Regions from separate parts of the Paraburkholderia sp. Ac-20342 genome, predicted to be linked through region 1. Evidence: riboswitches for the same ligand, from Rfam matches in the RefSeq annotation. Region 1 holds a riboswitch; the other holds the start of a gene.
The links. Region 1 has a riboswitch for manganese ahead of G3N58_RS25990 (sodium:calcium antiporter). Riboswitches for the same ligand answer to the same signal wherever they lie in the genome.

Region 1 (6,107 bases):
TCGAGCGAATACGAACCGGCCACCGCACCGGCTCCCGCCGAGGCCGTGATGCCGTTGCCACTGGCCGTTGCCGTGAAGTCGTTGACGGTCGAGCCGTTCGAGAGCGAGGTGAGGCCGGCCTGCAGCGCGGAAAGCGCGGCGGAGAGCGTGCCGTACGCGGAGATTTCCGTGTTGTCCTGGGTTGTCTGCGCGCTCAGCGTCGCGGCCTGGCCGGCGATCTTGGCGTTGACGAGCGCGGTCACGAGCGAGCTCACGTCCATCGACGAATTGCCGGTCGAGCCGCTGATAACCGACTGCGCGGCTTCCTGCACCGCGGCATTGGCTGCCGCGGTCGTGGCGGCGGCGGTGGCGGCGGCAGTGCTGGAGATCGAACTTGCGGTCGAGGATACGGTGGACATGGACAGGCTCCGTGTTTCGGCGATGCCGTGTGAATCGATTCAGATCTGAGAAATGGCAATCGGGAGGCAAGCCTCCCGACCGGTTTGCGTGCCGCGCACCGGATACGGCGGCGGGGCGCGGAACGCATGCTGCGTAAAGCGTGTTACTGCAGGAGCTTCAGAATCTGCTGCGGCTGCGAGTTCGCTTGCGCCAGCACCGAGATGCCCGCTTGCTGCAGCACTTGCGCCTTGCTCAGCGCAGCCGTTTCCTGCGCGAAGTCGGCGTCCTGGATTTGCGACTGGGCCGACGACAGATCGGTCGACTGGGCTTGCTGCGTCGTGCTGATTGCCGTGAAGCGGTTTTGCGCGGCGCCGAGCGTAGCCTGCATGTTGTTGACCGTGTTCAGTGCGTCGTCGATCGATTCGATCGCCTTGTTGGCGCCCGCGACGGTGCTGACGTCGATCTGGTCGACGGTTTGCGTCGTGGCGGTCGAGCTGGCCGTCCACGGGTTCGCCGTCTGCGTGATGCCGGTGCCGAGCGTCGCGCCCACGGTTCCTGCCGTGCCGCCCGTGGGGGCCGTATAGGCGAGACCGGTGGCACCGAGGATCGCCGCGCCTGCCGTGGTGCCGCCCGTGATCTGGTTGCCGTTCTGATCCCAGAACGTCAGACCTTGGTTACCGTCCGACTTCACCGTGATCGACGTGATATCCGTGGACGACGGGGTCGTCGCGTCCGCGCCGGTCGTCGCGCTGATGTCGAGACCGGTGATCGTGCCGAGCGTCGCGCCAGCGGTCTGAGGCTTGGCGTTGGCGCCATTGATTGCAACCATCTGGGTGGCCGCATCGAGCGAGCCGCCGGCAGTGATCGACAGCGCGCCGGTGGTGGCGCTGACGGTGAAAGCCTGGGTGGTTGCGGCGGTCGGATCGAACGAAAGCGCGTTGCCGTTCTGGTCCGTGTACGTGAAGCCGCCCTTGCCGTCCGACAGCACGTTCAACTGCGTGATTTCCGTGCCCGTCGACGTGCCTGCCGCCCAGGCACCACCGTTCGAGTCGAGAGAAACAGCCAGCGACGCGACCGTATCGCCCGCCTGCACCGCACCACCGCCGAGCGATGCCGCCGACACGTTTTGCGAGAGGTTCAGGCTGATCGTCTGACCGACGTTCGCGCCGACCTGGAACGACACGCTGCCGAGCGAACCGTTCAGCACGTTCATGCCGTTGTACGTCGTTTGCGAAGCGATCCGGTTCACTTCCTGAATCTGCTGCGCGACTTCCTGTTGCAGCGCTGCGCGGTCGGTATCGGTCATGCCGCCGTTGGAGGCTTCCGTTGCGAGGTCGCGGATGCGCTGCAGGCTGCTCGTCAGCGACGACAGGCCGCTCGATGCGGTTTGCACCATCGAAACGCCGTCGTTCGAGTTCGACACACCTTGCGTCAGACCGTTGATCTGGGTCTGCATAATGTTCGAGATGGCGAGGCCGGCTGCGTCGTCCGCTGCGCTGTTGATGCGCTTGCCCGACGACAGACGCGTAATTGCTTGCGAGAGTGCGCTACCCGAGTTGGTCAGGTTCTGCTGCGCGACCAACGAGTTGATGTTGCTGTTAATTCCGAGCATGAAAATTCTCCTGTTGGGGCCGTCAGCCCGTTACATGCCGTATAGACCAAGGCATCAGCGAACGAGGCAACTGCTGTTCGTTTGCCGCCCGCCTTGTTTGGGGTATCGGCCCACTCAGGAAAAACTTTATGGAATAACCCGCATATTCGTCGCTCCGCCCCGGCTGAAGCGCCGGTAAACCGGGGCGGCGGGCGATTCGCCGGCACAGGCCTCAAGTCCGTCGGAATACTGCCGATATCACAGCGGCAAGCCCGCTTTGCCGCGCCTAGCGCGTCAACGTTACCGTCAGATACACGGCATACAGCACCCCGCACACGAGCAGCGCGCCCACCCGCAAGCCCCGCTCGCGTACGTTGATACGCAGCCACGCGGCCGCGGCCAGCGTAATCACGACGCCCGTCACCACTTCGATACGCGGCGTCCACGGCGTCAGCAGAATGCCGATCGCGGGCAGCAGCGTCCCCTGGAACACCATCGCGCCGGTGATGTTGCCCAACGCGAGCGTGTCCTTGCCACGCCGCACCCAGAGGATGCTGTTGACCTTCTCGGGCAATTCGGTGGCGATCGGAATGATCAGCAGCGACAGCAGCAGCGGCGATACGCCGAGCGCCGCCGACACGCCCCGCACACCGTGGATGAAGCCCTCCGCGCCCCACACCAGCAACGCGACCGCGAGCGCGAGTTGCAGCGCGATCGTCGCGAGATTGGTCGGCACGCCGATGCGCGCGAGCATCATCCTGCCGGGCGCTTCGGTGCCGTGTCCCGCCTCGACGAGCCCGCCCGATGCGCGGAACGTCATCACCACATAGGTGACGTACACGCCGACCAGCGCGACGCTGAAGAGCGCGCGCACGATGATCTGCTCGTGCGGCACGTACATCGCCACGGCCGCGAGCAGGAACGCGCAGAGGAAATAGTTGAGGTCGCGCGTGAAGCCGGTGCGCTCGGGCGTGATCCAGCCCTTGACGCCGCGCATGCGCAGGATCGCGAGCGTCATCAGAAACGTCGACAGCGTGGAAAGCATCAGCGGTGCGCCGAGAATCGCACCGACGCCGATCTCCTGATTGACCGAGCTGCCGGCCTGGCTTCCCGCAATCGCGAGCAGCGGCACGAGCGTTTCGGGCAGCGCGGTGCCGACCGCCGCGAATAGCGAACCCGTCACGCCTTCGGAGATTTTCAGACGTTCGCCGAGATGTTCCAGCGCATTGGTGAAGAGTTCGGCCGCCACCAGAATGACGACCAGCATGCAGGCGAGTTCGAGGAACAGACCGGTCATGCGTGGCTCCCCGGCTGTGCGCGAAAAGTGCGGCCGCTCACCGGATCAACCGGGCAATAAGCGAAGGCAAAAACACGCGGGGAGACTGACGATGGGCGACGGTGATTCACAGGGCAAACTCCGCGGTCGGACGTAGATGACGAACCCATGACGCACCGCCGCCCGTCCGACCGGAACGAGGCAGTGCGTCAATGGTCTCGCCAAACCGACCCGGTCGAACGCGCCATGACCCGCAGGCCAAGTATGTTGACGCGCTCTCCTTCAAAGAATGAAGGAAGGCTACTCCCCAGTGACCGAAGGATTCTAATGGGGCGGGCGGCTTTCAACAAGCTTGTTGAAACGCGAACCACGTACCGGCATCGTCCGATAACACGCGGTTGCGCTCAGAGCTGATAGAGCGCCCGCCAACCATCCATGCTGAAGACGTCGAATCCGGCTTGCCTGCCGCATTCCGCTCAGCTATGTTTTACCCGTACCTATCTGGACGTTCACCGTGACCGAGACGACCCCGACGCCGGCATTCCTGAAGTTTTATGTTCCTGAAGAACCGGGGACAGCGAAACTCGCTCGTACGTCTGAGGATATCGAGCGGTTCCAATCGCTGATTCAGTACGCGGAGTCTGCCGAGACGATCAGCGAGAAGAAGTTCAGGTGGCTTGAAAAAGCGACGACGCCATGGCTCGCGCAGCAATTGGGCGTCTATGCAGAGCACCTGGAGGTCAATGGTCAGGCAATGCTTGCGGCACGCGTCGCGTGGCTCGGTGTTCTTGCTGCAAAGTGGGTTCGAGACGACGCGAAATACTATTTGGCCAATCTGCTCACTGCCGGCAACATGTGGCTAAAACTCGGCGCAGAAGCCACCGACGACACCACCGATGCCGCCATCGATGCCGCGCGAGGTTTTTTCGAGGTCATTCTGAATCTCGCCGCTTATGAACAACGAAAGGAACGGCTCGGCGCGCACGTGGGTATGGCGAGCTACTACGGACTGATCGAGGACTACGTCGGCGCGGCGTTTCACGTCGACCGATATCTTCCCTACATTGACGAGATCGTTCCAAAGCAGCAACACGAAACCGTGTATGGCCAGGCCGCGCGTATCTATGGAAAAGTCCAGGACGTACCGGGATTGTTATTCTGCTGCGAGAGATTAGGCAAACCACTCCCGCCCGCGTCGCAATTGTCCGCTCAGCCGCTGGACGCCGTGCTGATGACTGTCGCGCGCCTGCATAGCCTGGGCAGCAGCTCAACCGCTTTTCGCATCATGTCCGAATTCAAATCAAGAAACAGGAGCGCATAACATGACTCAGCAAACCGTGAAGTTTGGCATACAGCTTCCCGTCGACATGGGACAGGACGTTGCCGAAGTTGCACGAGAGCTTTCCGAAAACTGCCAGGTAAGCTACCGGCTGCCCGAGCCAGACAGCGAGTCCGCCAAAGACGAACTCTCCTTCGATCCGATATCGGGCGCGGCCATCGGCTGGATACTCCTGAAGGTGGTGGGTGCCGCCGCGCAAGGCATCGCCGCAAAATTGATCATCGAGCTTGTTTGCAAGCGATATATGGGGCGCTCAAAGGAGTCGAAGGTCGTTCCAATCCGATTTTCCGACGGCACGATTTTCGAGCTGAATACGGACGATCCCGAGTCCACCGAACAGCTTCGCAAGATCCTCGCGGAAAAGGCCGATCGTTGAACGCCCTGTATGGCAGTGATGGCTTCGCCAAGGCTCTGACCGACAGCCTGGCCATCTACATCGACTTCGATCGACTTGGACTCGAGTCAACCCCGGCGGCCGTTTCCCAAGCTGTCCAGCGGCTGTTGGGTTTGCACGGCCCAGGCGAGACGCTGCGATCGGAATCCCGATTCAATGAAGCGGCTCGCGACTATTTCGAGCACTTCAAAAAGATCGACCCCAGCGACAGAACGGTGGGGATCTTTCTCGCTTATCTGTCATGCTTTTTTCATGAGGCTAGACACTCGCACGATCTGATGTCGACGATCGTAGGCCAGCGCATCTTGCGGCAGTACTTCGTGCATTACAAGAATGTGCCGAAACTGCAACGAAAGCTAAAAGACTGGCAAAGCAGGAATGCATCGCAACCTATTCCGCTGCCCTTGTCCATGCATGCGCCGTCCATGAACGGAATAGATCAGGACGTGCTGGAATTCGTGTCGAAGTATACGGAACTGGATTCTTTGCTGGATAAGGCCGGCGTAGTCGGTAGCGGAGTGTATTCGTGGGTCGGCGTGAAGCATTTGCTCGAGGCGAGTGCCGTCCTCGTTCAGCTCGAAGTCGTGTACGACCTGTTTGGGGGCGAAGCATATGAAATTCTCTGGAAACTGATACATGGCGGCCCGAACGCGAGAACCTACACGTGGCTGATCAATGGTGTCGCCGAGGATTTGCTGCTGACGGGAAAATTCGCCGGCCGCCATGGAGCCGGCTCCGTGATGAACTATCTTCTTTGGGTTGCGCTGCAGGGAAACGCTAGAACAGTAGAGGGAAAGGAAGTCGAAGTTTCGGCGGGCGCATTGTATTTTGCGTTAATCGAACACGTCTTGCGCAATGGAAGCGGGACCATCGACGTCGCCGAGGCACATCAACATGCCGCGTCTTTTTTGGCGGAGTGGGGCTTCCACGATCTCAACAGCGTGCTGGACGGATTCCATCAGAGGGCGAGTCAGCGACTGGAGAGAAGCTTAACCAATATTACCGTTGCTACGGATCACCTGTTCAACGTTGTGGAGACACAGCTATTGGATAGTTTTCTTCCGTTCTGTCATTCGATTCTGGCCGACCCCGAGGCTTATTTTTCCGGGCGAAGGTACGCAACCTCTTT
Region 2 (6,107 bases), on a different contig from region 1:
ATCGGCCAGATAGCCCGGCGTCGCGTTGGCCGGGATCACCGGCTCCTTGCCGCATGCGAAAAGCGCGAACAACGCGCAGGAGAAATCGAACGGGTCGTCGATGCACAGGGCGCAGCGCGGCGCCGCATGGGTCTCGGCAAGCGCGATCAGTGCCGCGACGCGCGCGCGAAACGCCGCGCGGTCGATGAGCGTCGCGCCGTCGCGGCACACCGGCGTACCGAGCGCGTCGGGCGTATCGGGCGCACTCGACGCGACGGCCGGAAGCAGATCGTGCAGCGCGATCATGCGGCCTCCGAACCCGCTCGCGCGGCGCGCGGCAACACGACGAGATAACGCCAGACGATCTCGCCGGCGAGCAGCAGGCCGATCAGCCCATAGGCAATCGCGCCGTTATAGAGCGACCAGTTCGCGCGGCTCCAGTACAGCGCCGTATACGCCGAAAACGCGCCGTTGGCGACGAAAAACGCACACCATACCTGGGTCACGCGCCGCGTATAGCGCACCGCGTCGGCCGGCAGGTTCGGATTGCCGAGCCGCGCGAATTTTTCGATCATCGAGGGCCCGCGCGCGAGCGTCGCGCCGAACGCGACGAGCAGCCCGAGATTGACGAGCGACGGATAGAGACGCAGCAACAGCTCGCTGTCGGTCACGACGATCGCCGCCGACGCGCAGGTGAGCAGTACGAGCACGCCCCAGTCGAGCGCGGAAAGCTGCCGCAGCGACAGCGCGAGCGGGCCGCCGCCGGCCCAGCGCTGCAGCCACAGGATCGCGAGCAGCATGAAGCCGACGAGCCGCGGCGTGTCCCAATGCCATGCGCACAGGATCAGCACCGGATACGCGAGCATCAGCAGCCCCCGCACGACGGCCCTGCTCCAGTGAGTCCGCGTACCGGGCGCGCCGGCCGCGGCGGACAACGACGGCGCCGTCTGCGATCGCGAGCGCGCGGCGGGCATCAGCCTTGCGCCGCGAGCAGCGACTCGACCGCGCCGATCACGTCGCCGACGGTGCGCACCGACTTGAATTCCTCGGGCTTGATACGGCGGCCGGTCATTTCCTGCAGCTTGATCGCGAGATCGACGGCGTCGATGCTGTCGAGATCGAGGTCTTCGAACAGATGCGCCTCGGGCGTCACGCGCTCGGGCTCGATCGCGAAGTTCTCCTTGAAGATCGCGCGGATGCGCTCAAGAATCTCAGTCTCGGTCACGGTTCATTCCCCTTTCCTGGTGGTTTCGTTCGCAGCCTGCGACGCTTCGCGCTGACTCTCGACGAGCGCGGCGAGCGTGCTGATCGAGCGGAAGTGTTCGCGCGTGCGTTCGTCGTTCGCCGCGATGGTTAGTTGGTATTGTTTGCGCAGCACGATGCCGATTTCGAGCGCGTCGATCGAATCGAGACCGATGCCGTCGGTGTCGAACAACGGGGCATCGTCGTCGATATCGGCGGGGCTCAGGTCTTCGAGATCGAGCGCTTCGATCAGAAGCTTTTTAATTTCCAGTTTTAAAGAATCCATAATCGAACAGGTGCTGGGTCATGTGGGCTTCGACGGCGCGCGTCACGCTGCGCGCCGCGAGGGCCGGGGTCGCGTCGTGCGCGGCAAGTTCGCCGACGCCGAGCGGCGCGAGCACGTTCACGCGCATCCGGAAAGCGCGCGCCGGCACGTCGTACCAGCGCATCTGCCGCGTGAACGCGGGCGGGTCGCAATCCATCAGCACCGGCACGATCGGCGCGCCGGCCTTCAGCGCCATATGCGCGAAGCCGCGCGAAAACGCGTGCAGCCGGTTCGGCGCAGGGCTGCGCGTGCCCTCGGGAAACACGATCATCGTGTAGCCGGCCGCAAGCTGGCGCGCACCCGCTTCGACGAGTTCGGTGGCGTCCGCGTTGCTCACGTATTCGGCCGCGTGCACGATGCCCCAGAAACACGGATTGCGCCAGTGCGCGTTCTTCACGACGCAACACGCGCGCGGCGTGAGCGAGAGCAGCACCATCACGTCGAGATAGGTCGGATGATTGGCGACGACGACGGCCGGGCCGCCCGCGCGCAGCGCGGCCGCGCCCGACACGTCGAGCTCCATCACGCCGACGCCGCGCAGCACCGCGACGAGCGCGCGGAAAAACCAGTGAATCACAGCGGTCACGGCGCGCTGCCGCGACGCGCGATGCGGCCACAGCCACGCGAGCGGAAACACAAGCACCGAAAACAGCATGCCGCAGAGGCCGAACACGACGAAGGCCATGCCGGTCGCGCAAAGACGCCACAGATAATCAAGCCGCGCGGTCATGCCATCTCCAGTGCCAGAGGGCGCCGGCCCGCTCCCAGCACGCGGGCTGCCCGGTTTCGAGACAGTGCAGCAGCGCCTGGCTCTGGGTGGGGAAGCGGGTTGCGGCGGTGTCGGCGGCGAGGGTGTTCGGGTTGGCAGGCGGGTTGTTAGCGGCGGCAGCGGCTTCGGCGGCAGCGTTGCCCGGGTTGGCGCCCAGGTTACTGGCCAGATTAGCGTTGGCCGCAGTTACGTTGGCCGCGGCGCCGTCAACCGGCGCGGGCTGCGAGCCGGCCGCGCGGGACAGCGAGCATACGATGTGCCCGGCCGCCGCCGTGTCGTCGAGCAGCAGCGCGAGCGCGCCGCCCTGTACTTCGTCTTCGATCGTGCCGTAAGCGCGATCGGCCGGTTCGTCGGCGTAGACGAGCAGCACCGGAGAGTCGGGTTGCGTCGCGTATTGGGCATACGCTTCGAGCAGCGCATAGCCGAGCGTTTGCGCGCCGGCCGACACCGCGCTCGCGGCCGAGCGGTCGCCGCGCGCAATGCCGAAGACGCCGGTCATCGCATTGAGCACCGACAGGCTGAACGCGGTCGGCGAAACCGGTTCGCCGGCGCTGATGCTGCGCAGGATGTCGGTGGTGCGCCGCAATTCCCCGTGCCGCGACGCGAAAACCACGCGCACCGGCTCGCGCGCGACACAATCGTGCGCAACCTTGAGCGCGGCTTTGGACAGCGTGCTGAGACGCCGCCGCACGATCGGCTCGATAAAGCCGATATCGGGTGCGGCAGATGCGGTAGCCGGCCAGCTAGACCAGCGACCGACCGGAATGGTCCAGTGCAGATCGGGCATACGGTGTTCGCGCGTAGAAACGGGAAAAGGCTCAAGCGCCTGACGGAATATACAGCCGTCACAGCGTGTGGCGCCGCGCGGATCGGGATGTTTTCAGCCGGGATCGACCAATCTTCTTAGGGGGAATTCAGCGAATTATCGGCAATTGGCCCCGATTATTTAGGCGCCTTTGTCAATGGGTCTGCGAGATTTGGCTCAGGCTCCTTTTGTCGCCGGAATCATACTGAATATTCTGGATTAAATCAGCCAGGAAAGACGTATCCATCTGTATCCGAGCCTTAAAACAACAAACTGTCAGACGAATTGACAAAAATGGCCGGAACGCTGCGGCGGGCCCGCCGGGAAGGCTTGCACGCGGGGCCGGCGGCAATTTTCGGGGTGGCGGGAGAGACGGGAGCGGCGCCCTGCTTTCCGAAAATCGTTTGCGGCCTTTCCTGGCAATTGTTGCAAACCGCCGCAGCCGGCGCCGTATGCGCGGCGCGGCATCCGCGCAACATCCGTGCAATATCAGACCGGTATCAGTCCGGTATCGGCCCGATATCCGCGGTAAACGCACCGCCGGCTCTGTTATACTCCGGCCCTCATTGGGGAGTAGCCGCCTCGCAGCACGTCCGCACCGCGTTTCGCCGGTGCGTCGCACGTGCGGTTCGCGAGGGCGCCTGTCAACAGACTTGGCCGTCACGGCCATGGCAGCCGCAGCCTCTGGCCTGGCGAGACCGATGATCCACACGCGCCGCAACAGGGCCCGGCGTGTCGTGGGTCGTCGCTCGTTCATGATTCGGCCCGAGGAATCCCTTCAAAGTGAATCAAGCCTTCCTTATTTCGACCGGTGCGGTCGCGCTCGCCGAAATCGGCGACAAGACGCAACTGCTCTCGCTCGTGCTCGCCGCCCGCTACCGCAAACCCGTGCCGATCATTCTCGGCGTGCTCGTCGCGACGCTGATCAATCACGCGGGCGCCGGCGCGCTCGGCGCGTGGCTCGGCTCGATGCTGACGCCGGCCATCATGCGCTGGGCGCTCGCCGCCTCGTTCATCGGCATGGGCTTGTGGATTCTCGTGCCCGACAAGCTCGACGACGAGGAAGCCAACACCAACCGCACGCACTTCGGCGTGTTCGGCGCGACGGTGGTCACGTTCTTCATCGCGGAAATGGGCGACAAGACGCAGATCGCGACGGTCGCCCTCGCCGCGCGCTTTCACGATTTCTTCAGCGTGGTGGCCGGCACGACGCTCGGCATGATGATCGCCAACGTGCCGGCGATTCTGCTCGGCGACCGCTTCGCGCATCGTCTGCCGACGAAGCTCGTGCACGGCATCGCGGCGGTGATGTTCGTCGTGCTCGGGGCGATGGCGCTGCTCGGGGTGGGGGTTTAGGCGGCAAAGCGAACGGCCCGGCGGATCACGCCTGCCGGGCCGTTTTTGCGTGGTTTTGCATGGTGCGCCGGGTGCCGACGTACCGCGCGAGCGCGGCTTACTGCCCTGGCTTGGTGGCCGATGAGCCCGAGGTGCCCGACGCCGCCGCCGGCGCCGCAGCCGGCATCGACACCTCTGTCACCGCCATGCCGCCGTTGCCGACCGGAATCTTCACCGTATGCACGGCGCCGTTGCCGAGCGGAAAATCGGCGAGCGCGCTGCGCGCGAGATACGGCATCGCCCTGACCAGCGACGACTCGCCGCCGAAATTACGCGCGCTCACGTTGTAGACCTCCTTGCCGCTCGCGCGCTCGGTCATCCGGATGCCGAGCAGATGCGTGAAAACCGGGTAGCTCTGATTCACGTAAGCGGTCGGGAACGGTCCCCACGGCCCCCACGGATCGAACGGCCGGCCCCAGTACGGACCGGGCCACGGGTTGTAATAGACCGGTTCCGCGATGGTCACGATGTCCGAGCGAATGCCGTAGGCGAGTTCGACCAGATAGCGCGCCTCGTTGCGAGGAACCTCGCGGAACGACTGCGCGGCCAGTTCGTTCGCGACGATCCGCTCGTACGCGGTCAGCTCCAGATTGTTCTGCTGATCCTCGTGTCGCGTGAACGCATAGGTGCGGGTCGCGTCGCTGCCGCTCCACGCGGAGAACGCCGTGACCTGGGTCGTCACATAGGTCGTGCAGCCGGCGAGCAGCAACGTCAGTGCCGCGAACAGCAGCATGATGCGGCGCGTCCATCGATCGGTGTTCATGGTCTACCTCGTGATGCGTCTGAAGTGCTGCAATTAAAACCGTGGATCGAGCGCGATTATTCCGTGCCGGTGGCGCGCTTCTTCGCGTGACCTCTTCGCGTGACCTCTTCGCGTGACCTCTTCGCGCGACCTGATCCGCCGAAGCGGATCGATGCCGGCCCGAGGCGCGGAACCCGCCGCCACGCGTTCACGGACCACACTGACCGCACGGACTGCCGCCGCGCGCAGCGCCCGATAATACGCTGACCTCGCCGGCCGGCAAAAGGTTCTTCCCGGCCAAGGCGCAACGAAGCCGGCGGCCCGCTATCGACGCCCGGCCAGGCCGCACAGTCAGGTCGTACCGCCAGGCTTCGAAGCTCGCCCCCGCATCGTTCCGCACAATCGCCCGCGGCTTTGTACAATGGCTCGACCAAGCCCGGCTCGCGCGCCCTGCGCGCGCCTGACCGCTCGAGTCCACCACCACAGAACGCCATGGCCGATACCGCAACGCCCAATGTGATCCGCCGCGCCGATTACGCGCCGCCCGCCTTCCTGATCGACACCGTCGCGCTCGAATTCGATCTGGTCCCCGAACGCACGGTCGTGAGGAATACGATGCGCGTGCGCCGCAACCCGGACGCGGCGCGTGCCGCGCATCTCGAACTGATGGGCGAGCAGCTCGAATTCGTCGGCGCCGAACTCGACGGCCAGCCGTTTTCCCATGCGCATCCGCACGAGCATGGCCTCGTGCTCGACGACGTGCCGGACAGCTTCGAGCTGACGCTGACCAGTATCTGCAATCCCGCGGACAACACCACGCTGTCGGGCCTGTACGTCTCGAGCGGCAACT

Region 2: linked by a shared signal. The riboswitch ahead of G3N58_RS25745 (TMEM165/GDT1 family protein) and the one ahead of G3N58_RS25990 (sodium:calcium antiporter) in region 1 are both predicted to bind manganese.

The regions. Positions count from the first base shown of each region.
Region 1 is NZ_JAAGPQ010000080.1:18,998-25,104, forward strand. It holds gene fliD (flagellar filament capping protein FliD) at 1-398, opposite strand, end outside; gene G3N58_RS25985 (flagellin) at 542-1,990, opposite strand; gene G3N58_RS25990 (sodium:calcium antiporter) at 2,256-3,266, opposite strand; yybP-ykoY riboswitch at 3,391-3,566, opposite strand; gene G3N58_RS25995 (hypothetical protein) at 3,760-4,566, shown strand; gene G3N58_RS26000 (hypothetical protein) at 4,568-4,960, shown strand; gene G3N58_RS26005 (hypothetical protein) at 4,957-6,107, shown strand, end outside.
Region 2 is NZ_JAAGPQ010000079.1:3,198-9,304, reverse strand. It holds gene G3N58_RS25775 (AMP-binding protein) at 1-285, opposite strand, end outside; gene G3N58_RS25770 (hypothetical protein) at 282-953, opposite strand; gene G3N58_RS25765 (acyl carrier protein) at 953-1,204, opposite strand; gene G3N58_RS25760 (phosphopantetheine-binding protein) at 1,208-1,507, opposite strand; gene G3N58_RS25755 (1-acyl-sn-glycerol-3-phosphate acyltransferase) at 1,482-2,276, opposite strand; gene G3N58_RS25750 (beta-ketoacyl synthase chain length factor) at 2,260-3,102, opposite strand; yybP-ykoY riboswitch at 3,677-3,891, shown strand; gene G3N58_RS25745 (TMEM165/GDT1 family protein) at 3,904-4,476, shown strand; gene G3N58_RS25740 (DUF4136 domain-containing protein) at 4,574-5,278, opposite strand; gene pepN (aminopeptidase N) at 5,750-6,107, shown strand, end outside.